Regions from separate parts of the Cronobacter condimenti 1330 genome, predicted to be linked through region 1. Evidence: predicted binding sites of a transcription regulator. Region 1 holds the regulator's gene; each other region holds the start of a gene.

Evidence for each region. Region 1 encodes Fur, which represses iron uptake genes when iron is present. Its sites were predicted from a motif close to ATAATAATGAGAACNACTATCAA; they were not measured.
Region 2: bfd (bacterioferritin-associated ferredoxin) is a predicted target of Fur. The motif match lies at 2,868-2,890, and genes of this name have one in related genera.
Region 3: fhuE (ferric-rhodotorulic acid/ferric-coprogen receptor FhuE) is a predicted target of Fur. The motif match lies at 1,940-1,962, and genes of this name have one in related genera.
Region 4: fepB (Fe2+-enterobactin ABC transporter substrate-binding protein) is a predicted target of Fur. The motif match lies at 2,589-2,611, and genes of this name have one in related genera.

Annotation. Positions count from the first base shown of each region.
Region 1 covers NZ_CP012264.1:1,304,888-1,309,615, reverse strand. Annotated here, with positions in the region: gene ybfF (esterase) at 1-102, shown strand, start outside; gene ybfE (LexA regulated protein) at 231-512, shown strand; gene fldA (flavodoxin FldA) at 674-1,204, shown strand; gene fur (ferric iron uptake transcriptional regulator) at 1,495-1,947, shown strand; gene AFK62_RS05985 (helix-turn-helix domain-containing protein) at 2,257-2,868, shown strand; gene AFK62_RS05980 (beta-N-acetylhexosaminidase) at 2,930-4,728, opposite strand, start outside.
Region 2 covers NZ_CP012264.1:3,967,730-3,972,457, forward strand. Annotated here, with positions in the region: gene rplD (50S ribosomal protein L4) at 1-260, opposite strand, end outside; gene rplC (50S ribosomal protein L3) at 271-900, opposite strand; gene rpsJ (30S ribosomal protein S10) at 933-1,244, opposite strand; gene AFK62_RS18255 (prepilin peptidase) at 1,626-2,084, shown strand; gene bfr (bacterioferritin) at 2,097-2,573, opposite strand; gene bfd (bacterioferritin-associated ferredoxin) at 2,639-2,833, opposite strand; gene tuf (elongation factor Tu) at 3,010-4,194, opposite strand; gene fusA (elongation factor G) at 4,262-4,728, opposite strand, start outside.
Region 3 covers NZ_CP012264.1:1,712,910-1,717,637, reverse strand. Annotated here, with positions in the region: gene thiK (thiamine kinase) at 1-348, opposite strand, end outside; gene lpoB (penicillin-binding protein activator LpoB) at 326-979, opposite strand; gene AFK62_RS07875 (YcfL family protein) at 1,000-1,374, opposite strand; gene hinT (purine nucleoside phosphoramidase) at 1,376-1,735, opposite strand; gene fhuE (ferric-rhodotorulic acid/ferric-coprogen receptor FhuE) at 2,080-4,269, shown strand; gene ptsG (PTS glucose transporter subunit IIBC) at 4,484-4,728, opposite strand, start outside.
Region 4 covers NZ_CP012264.1:3,157,045-3,161,772, reverse strand. Annotated here, with positions in the region: gene fepD (Fe(3+)-siderophore ABC transporter permease) at 1-100, opposite strand, end outside; gene entS (enterobactin transporter EntS) at 208-1,452, shown strand; gene fepB (Fe2+-enterobactin ABC transporter substrate-binding protein) at 1,492-2,433, opposite strand; gene entC (isochorismate synthase EntC) at 2,639-3,808, shown strand; gene AFK62_RS14455 ((2,3-dihydroxybenzoyl)adenylate synthase) at 3,819-4,728, shown strand, end outside.

The DNA.
Region 1 (4,728 bases):
CAGGCCCGCGCGCACGTTATCGCGGGGGCCGGTCACTGGGTTCATGCCGAAAAACCGCAGGCGGTGGTACGCGCTATCCGTCGTTTTCTGGAAACTGATTAAAAACAGACCGACCGGTGCCGTTGCGCGCCGGATGCGTTGGCGCGCTTCGCTGCCTGATGTATGATGGCGCGCTGAAATACCGCCGGGCCCCGCCACGGCAGCCTGTTTCCCCTGTCTATACTCATACCATGGCAAAAGAACAAACGGACCGCACAACGCTCGATCTCTTCGCGGATGAACGCCGTCCGGGCAGACCGAAAACCAACCCGCTGTCGCGCGACGAACAGCTGCGCATCAATAAGCGCAACCAGCTTAAGCGCGACAAAGTTCGCGGGCTTAAGCGCGTGGAGCTAAAGCTGAACGCTGACGCCGTGGATGCGCTGAACCATCTGGCGCAGGCGCGCAATATCAGCCGCAGCGAGCTGATAGAAGCCATGCTCCTCGCTCAGCTGAAAGCCTTGCAGGAGTAAGGTCTGGTCTGAAAATGCCCCCAACGAACGGGGCAATGTAGCAGAGTGTGCACCCGGCGCCTGATACCGTTTCCGCACCTTCTTCTGTTCTGCTATGATTGCCCTATCTGTGGGCGTTATGCCAGCACCATCACATTTAGATTCAAGAGGTTATTCTTCTTATGGCAATCGTAGGCATCTTTTTCGGCAGCGACACCGGCAATACCGAAAATATCGCAAAAATTATCCAGAAACAGCTCGGGAAAGACGTTGCTGAAGTGCATGACATTGCTAAAAGCAGCAAAGAGGATCTGGAAGCGTTCGATATTCTTCTGCTTGGCATCCCGACCTGGTACTACGGCGAAGCGCAGTGCGACTGGGATGATTTTTTCCCGACGCTCGAAGAAATTGATTTCAACGGTAAGCTGGTCGCCCTTTTCGGCTGCGGCGATCAGGAAGATTACGCAGAATACTTCTGCGACGCACTGGGCACCATTCGCGATATTATCGAACCGCGCGGCGCAACCATTGTGGGCCACTGGCCGACTGCAGGGTATCACTTCGAAGCGTCTAAAGGCCTCGCGGATGATGACCATTTCGTCGGCCTCGCCATTGACGAAGATCGTCAGCCGGAAATGACCACCGAACGCGTGGAAAAATGGGTGAAGCAAGTTTCCGAAGAGCTGCATCTGCAGGAAATCATCAACGCCTGATGGTAAACGGCGCGGGCGGTGGCTCGCGCCGGTTGATAGATAAGAACAATGAAAATAATTGCTACAAATTTTTAACTTTCCCTCACTAAGCTGTACAATGTCTTCCTTAATTATCAGTCCTTCCATGCCAAAAACGCTGGCGGGTCCACGATTTTTAAGCTCTTTTTTGCCGGACGCTTGCGGTTTTCATTTAGGCATGTCAGTTCTATAATGAGACGCATTCATCTACGGCGTATCCGATGTATCGCTCCCTGCTGGAGCGAGTCGTTAAGCAACAGGACAGATTCCGCATGACTGACAACAATACCGCATTAAAGAAGGCCGGCCTGAAAGTCACGCTTCCTCGATTAAAAATCCTCGAAGTGCTGCAGGAACCGGTCAATCATCATGTCAGTGCGGAAGACCTCTATAAGCGTCTGATTGACATGGGTGAAGAGATTGGCCTTGCCACGGTCTATCGCGTACTTAACCAGTTCGACGATGCCGGCATCGTCACCCGTCACAATTTCGAAGGTGGTAAATCCGTTTTCGAGCTGACGCAACAGCATCATCACGATCACCTGATTTGCCTCGATTGTGGCAAAGTGATCGAATTTAGCGATGACTCTATTGAAGCCCGTCAGCGTGAAATCGCGACGCGTCATGGCATCCGTCTGACTAACCACAGCCTCTATCTGTATGGTCACTGTGCGGATGGCGACTGCCGTGAGAACGAACACGCCCACGAGGTCGGCGGGAAATAATTCTCGTCACACCGCATGAATCCAAGCCGACACCTGTCGGCTTTTTTATTGCCCGAAAAGACAAATGTCTTATTTTGGATAAACATCCTCAGCGCCAGTATTTTAATACAGAGTACAATGCACAATTAAACCACATATATTTTATTAAATAGAAATTCAGAAAAGATAAATATCTTTACTGGTCAATCAGTTAGCTATCGGATTATCCTGCAAATTCCTTTTATCCATCCAGCCCCTTATTGCAGCAATAAAAAAGCATCCATTAAGATACAGCAACGACATAATTTTATTTTAACTAAGGTAACCAATATGGTCTTACCCTCTAAACCTCTTGCTGAGATTTATCGCATTGCTGATATTTTTAATAGCTACGGAAACTGGTCTCGGGCGGAGAAAAATACGCTTATCCCCTTGCGGGACGGGGAAATCTGTATCATTCGCGGTGGTCAGTTCTCTCTGATGCGCCAAAGTGACAGGCTGCTACTGGAAAAAAGTAGCGCCCCTTCAGTTCTGGGGCTGGCGCGGAATTTAGGTAAATCGCAATTCGCGAAATTACAAGCTGATTCAGAATGTCATTATCAGTTAATCCCATTTGATTATTTCCTACAGGAAATTGAAAAACATCACTGCCAGTTACATCTGTTAATTTTGTCCTCATGGATAATCAATATGCTTTGCTACCGCGAAGAAATTATGCTCGGCAGAAACAGCTACAGCATGATTAAAGCCAATATTGATTGTCTGGCGGCGATGGACGATTTCATGCGTAACCGCATTAACGTGGCCGACTATATTGTGAAAAAAACCAATCTTTCCCGCAGCATGGTGATGAAAACCCTGTCGCAACTGCGCGGTGCGAAAAATATCGAGATAAGCAAAGGCAAACTGGTTGCCGTTCACCATTTGCCTGATGTGTTGTAACGCCTGGTGTCGTTAAAACGAAAAAGCCAGCCCGAGGGCTGGCGTTGTCATTATAGTGCCGTTAAGGCTGTACGTGTTCTGTCCGGCTATAGCGCTTACCATCAACGCTGACGCTACGTATGAGCACCGGCCCTGCCACGTGTGGCGGTCGTGCGGCGTCATAACGCTGCCAGCGCGCGCCACTGTCTGTTGAATATTCAACGCTCACGCCTGGCAGACTTGTATTCATTTCAAGCACGCCCGTGTTGATACGCGCGCCTGGCACTGGTAAACGAAACTGCACGCCAGCTTTTTCAAGCTTAGCCAGTTCACGGCGGCCCACCACGTTCGCAAAGCGCGTCCAGTCGTCATGTAACGCGCGGGTATTAACATGATGGGTTTCACCGCCTTTGTATTCACGGCCAGCCTGATAATCCTGCTCCCAGGCGGCCCGATGCCAGGCGCGCTCCGCCACGGCCAGCAAGCGTGGGTACATCATGTATTCCATCTGTTTATCCGTGCGTACAACCTCACTCCAGAGTTGCGCAGAAAGTCCGTAAGCGCCCGGCCAGGGCTTATCTGACTTCGCGCTAAACGCACTGCCATCGCGATCGACCGACGTTTCCGCGTTTTGCGGCAGGTTATCTGGCGCAAAACTGAAAATTTTGCGCTCATCGCTAAACCGTGTGCCCCAGTAATACCCACTTTCCGCCGGATTAACCTCATTTGGAAAATCGAGGTAAACATAATCCGGATTCGAGACCACGACGCGAAAGCCTTTATTCGCCCAGTCGTTAACCGTATCAAAGCCGCCCCAGTAGAGCGTATCCCAGAAGTTAACGTTGACCTGTGAGGTGGCGAAGGCGCTGGCGCCTCTCGCATCCTTGAGGCCATCCTGCCATGCCTGCATGGTGTCGATGCCGTGCGCTTTCACAAGCTTACTGACCTCAATGGCAAAATAGCTGGAGAGATGTTCCACGTCGGCAACCACACCGTCCTGCACGCGTTTTTGGCAGACCGGGGAGCGCGCCCACGGCTTGTCCTGACGGCTTTGGTCGATAACGCCCTTCCCGGCCTCCGGTTTCGTCTTGTCGGTATACCCCGCACCCAGATAGATGTTTTTCGCTTCATCACCGCCGAAATGCCATGTCATGAGCGGCTGCCCGGCCTCTTTGTGCATTTGCTGGATCTCCCCTATCACTTTATCCACAAAATGGCGCGACGAATCGAGACACGGATTGAGATAACCGGTGCGGTTGTAATACTGCACGCCAGTGGTGACTGACGTATCCTGGGGGTCGAGGAGACGGTATGCGTTCGCCTCCTGCAGCTTTCCGGCTTTCGACAGACGGTCGTAGCGCGCTTCCATCGCCATCACCGCCGCGCGGGCATGCGCGGGCATATCCATTTCCGGTATCACCTCAATCTGGCGTGCCGCGGCATATTTCACTATCTCAATGTAATCGGCGCGGGTGAAATAGCCGCTGCCGTTGTTGCTTGTATCCGGCCCCGAGCCAAGCTGCGGCAGCAGACAGGTTTTCTCACTGAGATCGTGGCAGCGCTTCGCGCCAATCTCTGTCAGCTCCGGCAGCCCAGGAATTTCCAGACGCCAGCCTTCGTCATCACTTAAATGGAAGTGAAATTTGTTGAGCTTATAGGCTGCCATCTGATCGAGCAGGCGCAGCACAGCGGCTTTAGTGTGGAAATTGCGTCCGACATCAAGATGGATCCCGCGGTAGGCGAAACGCGGCGCATCGTGTGCATCAAGCGTTGCGATGTGACGCTCCCCTTCTGCCGGAATAAGCGAAAGCAGCGACTGCATGCCATAAAATACGCCTGTGCGATCGTAGCCGGTGATCACCGTTTCTTTCGACCCAATGC
Region 2 (4,728 bases), 1.7 Mb from region 1:
GCAGCGAAGGTCACGCCACCAGAGCGCCAAATCGGGCTCTTGATGGAACCAGAACGCGCACGGCCAGTACCTTTCTGGCGCCACGGTTTTTTACCGGAGCCAGTTACTTCAGCACGGGTCTTCTGAGCACGAGTACCCTGACGAGCACCAGCTGCGTAAGCAACTACAACCTGGTGTACCAGCGCTTCGTTGAAATCACGACCGAAGGTAGTTTCGGAAACAGTCAGCGCGCTCTGCGCGTCTTTCAGTACTAATTCCATTGCTATCTCCTCACGCCTTCACAGCTGGTTTAACGATCAGGTCGCTACCGGTTGCACCCGGGACAGCACCTTTAACCAGCAGCAGGTTGCGCTCAGCGTCAACACGTACTACGTCCAGGCTCTGAACGGTTACGCGCTCGTTACCCAGCTGACCTGCCATTTTCTTGCCTTTAAACACTTTGCCCGGAGTCTGGTTCTGACCGATAGAACCCGGAACGCGGTGGGACAAGGAGTTACCGTGAGTAGCGTCCTGGGTACGGAAGTTCCAGCGCTTAACGGTACCGGCGAAACCTTTACCTTTAGAGGTACCAGTTACGTCGACTTTTTTTACTTCAGCAAACAGCTCAACGCTAATGCTCTGACCTACGGTGTATTCTTCGCCATCAGCGAGACGGAATTCCCACAGACCACGGCCGGCTTCTACGCCAGCTTTAGCGAAGTGACCCGCTTCCGGCTTGGTTACGCGGTTAGCTTTTTTAGCACCGGTGGTAACTTGCACTGCGCGGTAGCCGTCGTTAGCCAGGTCTTTAACCTGAGTAACGCGGTTTGCTTCAACTTCGATTACGGTTACTGGGATAGAAACGCCTTCTTCAGTGAAGATGCGGGTCATACCCACTTTTTTACCGACTAAACCAATCATTGTTTCAACCTCTCAATCGCTCAATGACCTGATTAACCCAGGCTGATCTGCACGTCTACACCGGCAGCCAGATCCAGACGCATCAGAGCATCAACGGTTTTCTCGGTTGGCTCAACGATGTCAACCAGACGCTTGTGAGTGCGGATTTCGTACTGATCGCGCGCGTCTTTGTTAACGTGCGGAGAGATCAGAACGGTAAAGCGCTCTTTGCGGGTCGGCAGCGGGATCGGACCACGGACTTGCGCACCAGTGCGCTTAGCAGTCTCGACGATTTCCGCGGTTGATTGATCGATCAGACGATGATCAAACGCTTTCAGGCGGATACGGATTCTTTGGTTCTGCATGAGACCAGAGCTCCAATTATTTTATAGACGAAAATGATTACTCCTCGAACCCATTACGATTGATGGGAGAGTGTAATCGTTCTTACGTAGCTCCCCGATTGGGAGCATTGTTTGATAGCCGAATTGCGCTATCAGGGTTCATATCGAACCAGCCGTCATTAATGACAAGCCCGCGCATTATACGTAAATCTGGCGATGACGCAAGCACTGTTTAGAAATTAAACATTATCTCGTGCCACCTCGCATTTTTCGGGACAACATAACTGTGAGATGGGTTTTCTTTGGAATGCCATACGCAACATGCGAAACAAGCTATTCATCCTGCTCACGCCCTCAAATATTTTAATAATCTTTATTACCGACACTGCAAAGGCAATGTGGATGGACGTGTTATGGATCTTCGGGTATGTAGTGCTCAATGGCTGGCTTGTCTGGAAAGATGTCCGATATGGACTGCTACCTGACCGCTTTACCTGCCCCCTCTTATGGCTCGGGTTGTCATACCATCTTATCGTTCAGCCACACTATCTGGCGGACGCTGTAGCAGGCGCTATGGCTGGATATCTGGCCCTGTGTTTTATTTATTGGGCCTACCGCGGGTTTCGCGGTTATGAGGGGCTTGGATATGGCGATATAAAGTTCTTTAGCGCACTAGGTGCCTGGCACGGATGGCAAATGCTTGGGTTATTGCTTATTGCAGCATCGTTACTTGGTTTGGTCGCTTCACTATGCCTGTATTTACTTAATCGGCGTAGATACCAACAAAAAACCCCGCTGCCTTTTGGCCCATTTCTGGCAGCAGCAGGGTTGATGTGTAGCAGTGTTACCTTTCAGGTATGAACCTGCAGAATGTCAGCTCTGCTCTTTTATCTGTGACTGTATATAGTTCTGCAAACCGATTTTACTTATTAAATCCAGTTCAGTCTCAAGCCAGTCAATATGATGCTCTTCATCCGCCAGGATTTTAATCATCATATCTCTGCTGACGTAATCATGAATCGAGTCGGCGTAAGCAATGGCTTCACGAAGATCTTTTGCTCCTTCCATCTCAAGGGAAAGATCTGAGCGCAACATTTCTTCTACGTCTTCACCGATATGCAATTTTCCAAGGTCCTGAAGATTGGGAATGCCTTCGAGGAATAAGATACGTTCAATGTAGATATCGGCGTGTTTCATCTCATCGATTGACTCGTGATATTCAACATCATTGAGGCGCATCAAGCCCCAGTTTTTGAACATTCTTGCATGGAGAAAGTACTGATTGATTGCGACAAGCTCGTTTCCCAATAATTTATTGAGATAATTTATTATCTTGATATCACCTTGCATTTTGCTTCCCTCCGCTTCCACTACATGAAGCGTAGATGGGCTGGCGCGGAAGTCAAAATCTGGATTCAGGCGATTTCCTTATACTCAGGGATTTGTATTAATTCGTCTTGCATGATTTCGCGGGCAGCACGTACACATTTGCCGCACTGATTACCGATCGGCATGAATTTGCGAAGCTGCTGAAAGGACTGTGGGTGATACTGGCGTACCGCCTGACGGATTTTTTTATCGCTGATACCGTTACACAAACAAACGTACATGATGTCTCCCGTTCAGTTTATGCACAGAGTGTAAATGAGAATGGTTATGATTACAACGAGTCAAAAGCAGTCTTCAGATGCTTTCAGGAAAGGCAGGATAAACAGGTAACGAGTTGCATTGATTTTCTTTATAAAACAAAAAGGGCGCCGAAGCGCCCTTTTTAGCTCTGAATCAATTAGCCCAGAACTTTAGCAACCACGCCCGCGCCAACGGTACGGCCGCCTTCGCGGATTGCGAAACGCAGACCGTCGTCCATCGCAATCGGGTGGATCAGGGTGACAACCATTTTGATGTTGTCGCCCGGCATTACCATCTCAACGCCTTCCGGCAGTTCGATGGTACCGGTCACGTCAGTCGTACGGAAGTAGAACTGCGGACGGTAGCCTTTGAAGAACGGAGTGTGACGGCCGCCTTCGTCTTTGGACAGAATGTACACTTCAGATTCGAACTTGGTGTGCGGCTTGATGGAACCCGGCTTAGCCAGTACCTGACCACGTTCGATTTCTTCACGTTTGATACCACGCAGCAGAACACCTACGTTCTCGCCCGCACGGCCTTCGTCCAGCAGTTTGCGGAACATTTCAACGCCGGTACAGGTGGATTTCGCGGTGTCTTTGATGCCCACGATTTCAACTTCTTCACCCACTTTGATGATACCGCGCTCTACACGACCGGTAACAACGGTACCACGACCGGAGATGGAGAATACGTCTTCGATCGGCAGCAGGAACGGCTTGTCAATCGCGCGCTCCGGTTCCGGGATGTAGGAATCCAGGTGACCTGCCAGCTCGATGATTTTCGCTTCCCACTCTGCGTCGCCTTCCAGCGCTTTCAGCGCAGAGCCACGAACAATCGGAGTGTCGTCGCCCGGGAAGTCGTACTGAGACAGCAGCTCACGCACTTCCATCTCAACCAGTTCCAGCAGCTCTTCGTCATCAACCATGTCGCATTTGTTCAGGAACACGATGATGAACGGAACGCCTACCTGACGACCCAGCAGGATGTGCTCACGGGTCTGCGGCATCGGGCCGTCAGTCGCAGCAACAACCAGGATAGCGCCGTCCATCTGAGCAGCACCGGTGATCATGTTTTTCACATAGTCGGCGTGGCCCGGGCAGTCAACGTGCGCGTAGTGGCGGGTCGGGGTATCGTATTCAACGTGAGAGGTGTTGATGGTGATACCACGTGCTTTTTCTTCCGGCGCGTTATCGATCTGGTCGAAGGCGCGGGCAGAACCACCGTAGGTTTTAGCCAGAACGGTAGTGATAGCAGCAGTCAGGGTAGTTTTACCATGGTCAACGTGGCCGATAGTACCGACGTTGACGTGCGGTTTTGTACGTTCAAATTTTTCTTTAGACACGGCTATATTCCTTACTATAGTGCCCCCTCAACGAGGAGGCACGGGACTTTGTTTTTAACCCTGCGGCTTATTTACCACGGGCTTCGATTACGGCCTGAGCAACGTTGTTCGGCGCATCATCATACTTCAGGAATTCCATAGTATAAGATGCACGACCTTTGGTCAGAGAACGCAGCTGAGTTGCATATCCAAACATTTCAGACAGCGGAACTTCAGCGTGGATCTTAACGCCAGTTACTTCAGATTCCTGACCACGCAGCATACCGCGACGACGGCTCAAGTCACCGATGACGTCACCGGTATTCTCTTCCGGAGTTTCTACTTCAACCTTCATGATCGGCTCAAGCAGAACTGGTTTTGCTTTCTTAAAGCCTTCTTTAAAGGCGATAGAAGCAGCCAGTTTAAACGCCAGCTCGGAGGAGTCAACGTCATGGTAAGAACCGAAGTGCAGACGCACGCCCATGTCAACTACCGGATAACCCGCCAGCGGACCAGACTTAAGCTGCTCCTGGATGCCCTTGTCAACGGCAGGGA
Region 3 (4,728 bases), 410 kb from region 1:
CTGGCGGTGCAGATGATACAGCAGCATGCTTAATTGCGGCACCGGCGGCAGCACGTCGTGTATATCGCCTGGTAAAAAACTAACCGCCAGCCAGCCGTTGGTGCAACGTCGCGGACGCGGCGCGAGCGTTGTCGGCAATCTTTTCAGCGCGCGGTACTGACGAGGGCTTCGCGCGCGACTTTTACGTGTGTCGCGTCGCACCACCAGCGGTTCATCATCGACAAACACACGCCAGGCCCCTTCGCTGAGGCCGGGGAGCGCGCAAACGACACCGGCGGCCGAAGCCGCCGGAAAACTCTGTGTTAAAAACCCTTCCGGGCTTTGATTACTGGGTTTGCTGAACTGCACCTTTACCCGACCAGATAATTTCACCCGTCTGTACCAACATCAGCTGCATCTGTAGCGTCGGCGCATTCACGTTGCCGCTGGCGTTGGCGTAAAGCACATATTGCGCGCCCACGTTACGGGCGATACCGATAGCTTTGCTGCGTGATCCCAGGCTGTCCTGAGGAGAAAGCCCGAGTTGCTGTTTCGCCATAGAAAGCTGCTGCGCCGAGACCAGCGTGAATTTACCGTTGTTTGCCAGCGCGCCGCGCAGGGATTCGGTTGCCGGACCAGTTTGCAGCGAACCGTTTGTGCGGTTGTTTACGCTATCGACCAGTAACACGCTGCCTGCATTAACCCCATCTGCCTGAAGCATTTTGCCCACCATTGGCTGCATCGCGCTGTTCCAGTCATAAGTGCGTGTTTTCGGCTCCGGCGTAGCGTTTTCAGCCGGATGTTCAATCGGGCCAGGTTGAGCCGGGATTGACGGTACGGACGGCACGGTAGGCACAGGTTGTGTCGGCGGTGGTACGGGCTGCGCAGGTTGCTGTGTGCCTGGCTGCGCCTCTTCTACTGGCGCCGGTTTCTGCTCGCCGGGCAAAATACAACCCGACAGCGCCAGGGCGACGGTCGCCAGCAGCGCGTAGCGATACATTTTGTTCAACGTTTCCCCCTTCAGAGATAGAGATAAAGACGGGCTTTACGTGCCGCCAGATAGTCAGTCTGGCCATTTACCGTCACGCGGCCCTGGGCCGGGATCACCACCGTTTGCGGGACTTCCAGCGGCTGGCCTTCCAGCCCACGGGCATCGTACCAGTAAAAGCGATAATGCACGGTCACAGGCGCGTCTTTGTTATTGTAAATGGTGGCAGCAGCGCCAGGCTTGCCGTTTTGCAGAGAAAAGTCTGGTTTTTCAGCGGTGATGCCTGCCGCCAGCACGCTGGATTCCATGACGAGCGCCTGATCGTCGCTGACAGGAATCGTCGGCGCGGAGCGGCAGCCTGCCATCAGCAGTGCGGCCAGCAGCCAGCCTGTGCGTGCGCCGTTCATCTTACAGGCCTTTTTGCGCAAGCATCGGTCCCAACGGACGACCACCTACCAGATGCATGTGAATATGGTAAACCTCCTGCCCGCCGTGACGATTACAGTTCATGATGAGGCGATAGCCATCTTCTGCAATGCCTTCCTGTTGTGCAATTTTTGCCGCAACGGTGAACATACGCCCCAGCGCCTGCTCATGTTCCGCCGTCACGTCATTAACGGTCGGTACCAGCACATTCGGGACGATTAAGAGGTGAGTCGGGGCCTGGGGAGAAATATCGCGAAACGCGGTTACCAGTTCATCCTGATAAACGATATCGGACGGGATTTCGCGGCGAATAATTTTGCTGAAAATAGTTTCTTCGGCCATGGTTTTTTTCCTTATGGGATAAACGCTAAGAGTATGAGCGAGATGATCGCTTCCTTTCAACCTTTGGCCTGATTTTTCTTTATAAAGCGGATGCTTATAGCACCGATCCAATGCGCTGTCGTGCCGTGTCACCTGCTTTTTTTTCTCTCACTTCCCGATGTCTGTTTGTGACGGCTCTTACATTTGTTTACACCGCAAAAACAAATGATTATAGTTCTCATTTTTATTGACAATGGAACGTTGTTTTAGTCCCGCGATTTCTGTTCATCAGGCTGGACGCCAGTGATGAGAGTCGTAACTCAAGAGCCTGACATACGGCAATTTATTATTTTTAAGGGCAACACATGGCTAAGCATGCACTCCGTCAGGGCGCCTTTCCGGCGTCTTCCCTTCCCTCTCTGCTGGCATTAAGTATTGCCAGCGCGCTCGCAGCACCTGCAGTTTACGCAGCCCCTGTCACTAACGACACTATTGTGGTCGATGCGGCGGCAGACAATGCCGCGCCTGCTGAATCGCAGGATTACAGCGTTAAGGTGACCAGCGCAGGCACCAAAATGCCTATGATCCAGCGTGATATTCCGCAATCGGTCAGCATCATTAGCGAACAGCGCATGAAGGACCAGCAGCTTGATACGCTGGGAGATGTAATGGATTACACGCTCGGCATCAGCAAGAGCCAGGCGGATTCCGACCGCAGCAGTTATTATTCCCGTGGTTTCCAGATAGATAACTATATGGTCGATGGTATTCCGACTTATTTTGAATCCCGCTGGAATTTAGGCGATGCGCTCTCTGATACGGCTTTATTCGAGCGGGTCGAAGTGGTTCGCGGTGCGAATGGCCTGATGACCGGGACAGGTAATCCGTCTGCCTCCATTAATATGATTCGTAAGCACGCCACCAGTCGTGACTATACCGGCACGGTTTCGGCAGAATATGGCAGCTGGAATAAGCAGCGTTATGTCGCTGATTTACAAGGCCCACTCACGCCAGATGGCCACGTCCGTGGACGTATCGTGGCCGGTTATCAGCATAATGATTCCTGGCTTGATCGCTATACCAATGAAAAAACCTTCTTCTCCGGTATCGTTGATGCCGATCTGGGTGACACCACCAGCCTTTCTGCCGGTTATGAGCATCAGAGCATTGACGTTGATAGTCCCACCTGGGGCGGCTTACCGCGCTGGAATACGGACGGCTCGAGAAGAAGCTACGATCGTGCCCGCAGCACGGCTCCGGACTGGGCTTATAACGACAAAGATATTGATAAAGTCTATGTGACATTCAAACAGCGTTTTGCCGACACCTGGGAAGCAACGCTTAACGCCACGCATTCCGAAGTGAAATTTGACAGCAAAACGATGTATGTGGATGCCTTTGTCAACAAAGCGGATGGTTCGCTCGTAGGCCCTTACGCCAGTTTTGGGCCAGGCTTTGATTACGTCGGTGGAACCGGCTGGAACAGCGGCAAACGTAAAATTGATGCGCTTGATCTCTTCGCTAATGGCGGTTATGAGCTGCTGGGTCGTGAGCATAACCTGATGATGGGTGGAAGTTATACCAAACAAAACAACCGTTACGTCAATACCTGGGCCAACGTCTTCCCGAATGAGATTGGCCGCTTCTCTGACTATAACGGTAACTTCCCGGAAACCCGCTGGGGCGAACAAAGCCTGGCGCAGGAAGATACCACGCACATGAAATCGCTGTATGCCGCAACCCGCATTTCCCTTGCCGATCCGCTGCATCTGATTGTGGGCGCCCGCTACACTAACTGGCGCATCGATACGCTGACCTACAGCATGGAGAAAAATCATACCTCGCCTTATGCGGGCCTGGTCTATGACATCAATGATAACTGGTCGACCTACGCCAGTTATACCTCCATCTTCCAGCCGCAAAACTATCGCGACAGTTCAGGCAAATATCTTGCGCCTGTCACTGGCAATAACTATGAAGTCGGCCTGAAATCTGACTGGATGAACAGTCGCCTGACCACGACTCTCGCTATTTTCCGCATTGAACAAGACAATGTTGGCCAGAATACAGGCCGCCCGATTATCGGCAGTAATAACGATACAGCGTATCGGGCTGTGGACGGTACCGTCAGTAAAGGCGTTGAATTTGAGGTTAATGGTGCCATCACCGATAACTGGCAGATGACGTTTGGCGCGACTCGCTATGTGGCTGAAGACAACGAAGGCAAGGCATTTAACCCTTATCTGCCGCGCACCAGCGTAAAACTCTTTACGAGCTATCGCCTGCCGGTAATGCCGCAGCTGACCGTCGGTGGCGGTGTTAACTGGCAAAATCGTGTCTATAAAGATACCGAGACGCCTTACGGCACCTGGCGTGCGGAGCAAGGCAGTTATGCGCTGGTCGATCTCTTCACACGTTACCAGGTGAATAAGAATTTCTCTCTCCAGGGGAACGTTAATAACCTGTTCGATAAGAAATATGACACCAACGTTGAAGGTTCGATTGTCTATGGCGAGCCGCGTAACCTGAGCATTACGGCCCGTTACCAGTTCTGAGGTGATTGTTGCGCATTAAAAAGGGAGCCATATGGCTCCCTTTTTTACTGGTTCGGTGATATCTAAGAGCGGCAAGTAAACGCAGCCAGCCTGTCCCAGGATGATAGCGATTCATGGCGCATCCAGCCCGACGTTGCCGTATCGCCCATGCGTAAGCCTGCAGGCATAAAAAAAGGGAGGCTTATGCCTCCCTTTATCTCCCCGACAGCCAGGATTAGCTGTTACGGATGTATTCATCCATTTCGGTTTTCAGGTTATCGGACTTGGTGCCGAAAATCGCCTGAACGCCGGAACCAGCCACAACCACACCCGCAGCGCCCAGTTTCTTCAGGCCAGCCTGATCCACTTTGGCAACGTCAGCGACGCTAACGCGCAGACGAGTGATACACGCGTCAAGGTTGGTGATGTTTTCTTTACCGCCAAACGCCGCGACCAGAGCCGGAGCCATTTCGCTGGTTG
Region 4 (4,728 bases), 1.9 Mb from region 1:
ATTTGGCGCCCGCCAGAAGGCTGAGGGCAACCATCAGTAATAGCAGCAAAAAGAGACACAACAGGACAACCATCCTGGTGGAAAAGCGCGAGGCCGACATAACGCACATCCTGAAACCGATAATGATAGTTATTATCACTCTTATCTGGCTATGTTAGCATGAGCGCCCCGTTATCCGGTAAGGAAAATTCGCGTTAAGGCCCTGTAATGAACCGACATTCGCTGCTGCTTAATCTCTCGTTATTGAAAACCCATCCCGCCTATCGCGCGGTCTTTCTGGCGCGTTTTATCTCTATTCTTGGCCTCGGTCTGCTCGGCGTGGCGGTACCGGTACAAATCCAGACGCTCACCGGATCGCCGTTTCAGGTTGGGCTTGCCGTGACGCTGACGGGGGCCGCGATGTTCATCGGACTGATGACCGGCGGCGTGCTGGCCGATCGGCACGAGCGCAAAAAGCTCATCCTGCTGGCGCGCTCGACCTGCGGCGTCGGGTTTATCGGACTTTGGATCAACGCCATGCTACCCGCGCCGTCGGTGACGGCCATTTATCTGCTCGGCCTGTGGGACGGCTTTTTCGGCGCAATCGGCGTGACCGCGCTGCTGGCGGCAACACCGGCCATCGTCGGGCGTGAAAACCTGATGCAGGCGGGTGCGATCACGATGCTGACAGTACGTCTGGGATCCGTAATTTCGCCGCTGCTCGGCGGGATGCTGCTCGCCTGGGGTGGTGTGGCGTGGAACTACGCGCTGGCGGCGCTCGGCACCTTTCTGACGCTTCTGCCGCTGCTCACGCTACCTGCACTTCCCGCGCCGCAAATGCAGCGTCAGCACCCGCTACGCGCGCTCCTTGATGGGCTGCGTTTTCTTCTCGCAAGCCCCGTGGTGGGGGGCGTGGCGCTCATTGGCGCGCTGCTGACGATGGCGAGCGCGGTGCGTGTGCTGTACCCGTCGCTTGCCAGCCACTGGCAGATGGCGAGTGGCGAAATCGGCGTGCTTTATGCGGCTGTCCCGCTCGGCGCGGCGCTGGGCGCCCTTACCAGCGGCGGGCTCGCGCACGCCCCGCGCCCCGGCCGCACGATGCTTATCGCCTCGGTGCTGGCGCTGGCGGCAGTCGGCGTGTTCAGTCTGATGCCGTTCTGGCCGCTGGCCTTCGCGTGCCTGACGCTATTCGGGTACCTGAGCGGCATCAGCTCGCTTATCCAGTACACGCTCATCCAGACCCAGACGCCGGACGAGATGCTTGGGCGTATTAACGGGCTGTGGACCGCGCAAAACGTAACGGGAGACGCCATCGGGGCGGCGCTGTTAGGCGGAATGGGGGCGCTACTCTCGCCGGTCAGCTCTGCCAGCGCAGGTGGGCTGGGGCTTGCGGTCGTCGCGATAGTGCTGGCACTGCTTTTTGGCGAATTGCGCCGCCTGCGCCAGTCGCCGCCACCACCGGTACAGGCATAACAAAAAGGGGCCCGCAGGCCCCTTTTTTACAGGTGAAGATTAGGCTTTAAATAACGCCTCAAGCCGCTTAAGGAGCAGGCTTGCGCTGTAGTAATCGAGCCGGAAAGTTTCGGTGCCGAGTGCGTAAACCCGTTTGTTTTGCACCGCTGGCAGATGAGCCAGGAGCGGATCGCGCATCAGCGCCGTGGCGTCTTTATCATCACCTGCGAATAAAAACAGCGTCTCGCCGTTAAGCCCCGCGGCCAGATTCTCCCCGCCAAGCTGAATAATATCGTGGCGCTTGCCCATACTGGTAAGGCTTTGCAGAACAGGCGGCGGCGCAAGCGTAAAGCCGAGCTGGCCCAGCAGTTTCCCCTGCGCAGATTGCGCCGTCCAGAGATTCGCGCCGTGAGCGGCAGGGTTGTAGACCAGCGCGCTGACCGGCTGTGGCGGCAGTTTCATGTGCGTTTTCGCCTGCGCAAGCTGGCGGTCAAACTGCGCGATGCGCGCGGCGGCCTCTTTCTCGTGGCCCGTTATCTCACCAAGCTGCGTTAACAACTGCTGCCAGCTTTTATCGTCGTAATTAATCACAAGCGTCGGGGCGATGGCAGAAAACTGCTCATACAACGCCTGCGCGGAATCACCACCGGTGGCGCTGACCAGAATAAGATCCGGCATCTGCGCGGCGACCGCTTCGGCATTGGGCTCGCCGATATAGAGCCGCGCGACATGACGCGCTTTCGCCACATCGCCCCACTGGCGAAGAAACCCCTGGGCGTCGGCGACGCGGTTGCCCGGCGATGTGGCGCCGCTTGCGACGACCGGGGCGTCTATCGCCAGCAGCGAGCCGGTGAGCGTGACGCTGGTGGAGACAATGCGCTGTGGCGCTTTCTCAAGCGTTTGCACGCCGCGGCTATCGGTTATCTTGCGTGGCCAGTCGGCGGCCTGTGAAACTGAGGAAATTCCCAAAACCAGCAGGCTGGCGGCAAGCGCGGAGCGCAGTGCGGAAGTAAACGTCACGGCAACGTATCCTGTCAGAAGTGTTAATAATGCTTCTCATTTTCATGATTTGCCGCCAGGATGCAAGCGATGACACGCGCCGGAATTGACGTCTGCGGTTGACATGCCCGCGATTAAGCCTTAGGTTACGCCACCAAATACAAATGATAACAATTATCAGTTCTCTTTTTTGGTACAGGAGGAGCGCATGGACACGTCACTGGTTGAGGAAAGCCGCAAGGCAACCGTCTCTCTTTCATCCGACAGTTTTTTCTTCATGTCGCCTTATCGCAGTTTTACCACTCGTGGCTGTTTTGCGAGGCTCGATACCCCGGCGGCAGATGGCGCCCAGCGCCACGGCACGTTTCAGACCGCGCTGCGTGACGCCTTCGACGCTGCCTGTAAGCATGGCATCGCACGCCCGATTGTCGCAGGCGCCATCCCGTTCGACACCTGTAAACCCTCCGCGCTGTTTATCCCTGAAAGCCACAGTGATTTTCCCCGCAGCGAGGCTATCTTGCCCGAGCGCGACGGCACCGCGCCGCGCGTGGCGAGCCGTGAGGCTATCCCGGAACAGGACGTGTTTATGGCGATGGTCGCCCGCGCCGCCGCGCTCACCGACACGCCGCAGGTGAATAAAATCGTGCTGTCGCGGCTTATCGACATCACCACTGAAGCGCCACCCGATAGCCTGGCGCTGCTGGCACGTCTGGTGGCGCAAAATCCGGCGAGCTTTAATTTCCATGTGCCGTTGCCGGACGGCGGCACGCTGCTTGGCGCAAGCCCTGAACTGCTGCTGCGTAAAGATGGCAACACGTTCAGCTCGCTGCCGCTCGCGGGCTCTGCACGCCGTCATGCCGATGCCGCGCAGGATAAAGCGGCGGGGCAGGCGCTGCTTTGCTCTGCCAAAGACCGGCACGAACATGAACTGGTCACCCGGGCGATGCGCGATGTGCTTGTGCCGCGCAGCCAGCGTCTCGCCATGCCGGGCGCGCCGGAGCTCATTACCACGCCGACGCTCTGGCATCTTGCCACCCCGGTTGAGGGCGAAACGCGGTTTGCTGATGACAACGCGCTGTCGCTCGCCTGCCTGTTACATCCGACGCCTGCACTGAGCGGTTTTCCGCACGAGGCGGCGAAGGCGTATATCGCCGAGCTGGAACCTTTTGATCGCGAGCTGTTTGGCGGCATTGTCGGCTGGTGCGATGCCGAAGGGAATGGCGAGTGGGTCGTGACTATCCGCTGCGCGCGGCTGTTGCAAAACCAGGTACGACTGTTCGCGGGGGCAGGCATTGTGCCCGCCTCCGATCCGGCCTCGGAATGGCGCGAAACCGGCACCAAACTCTCCACCATGCTTCACGTTTTAGGTCTTCACTGAGGTTCTGCGCATGACTATCCCTTATACCCGCTGGCCGGATGATTTCGCCGCGCGCTACCGCGCCAAAGGCTACTGGCTCGATCTGCCGCTGACTGATATCGTCAGCCGCCACGCGCAAAGCGCCGCGACCGCGATTATCGACGGCGAACGCCGCTTCAGCTATGGCGACCTGGACGCCGCCGCGAACCGCCTCGCGGGGGCGCTCGCGCGACGCGGGCTGAAAACCGGCGATACCGCACTGGTGCAGCTTGGCAATGTGGCCGAGTTTTATATCGTTTTCTTCGCGCTGCTGAAAATCGGGGTCGCGCCGGTCAACGCGCTCTTTAGCCATCAGCGCACCGAGCTTGACGCCTACGCCCGCCAGATTGCGCCCGCGCTGCTGATTGCCGATCGCGAGCATGCGCTGTTTGCCGATGACGTTTACGTTAATTCGCTGAAAGACGCCTGCCCGTCGCTGCGCATGACGGCACTGCGCGGCGACACGCTGGATGCGCTGATTGCAGAACCGCAGGCCGGTTTCGTGCCCGCGCCGTCTGCCGCCGATGAAGTGGCGTTCTTTCAGCTCTCCGGCGGCAGCACCGGCACGCCAAAGCTCATCCCGCGCACCCACAACGATTATTACTACAGCATTCGTCAAAGCGTGGAGATCTGCCGCTTCGGGCGTGAAACGCGCTACCTCTGCGCGCTGCCTGCGGCGCACAACTACCCGCTAAGTTCACCAGGCGCGCTCGGCGTATTCTTTGCCGAAGGCTGCGTGGTGCTAGCGCGTGACCCGAGCGCGACGCTCTGCTTCCCGCTGATTGAACAGCATCAGATTAACGTGACCGCGCTGGTGCCGCCCGCCGTCAGCCTCTGGCTGCAGGCCATTCAGGAGTGGGGCGACAACCGTCAGCTAACGTCGCTCAGGCTATTGCAGGTCG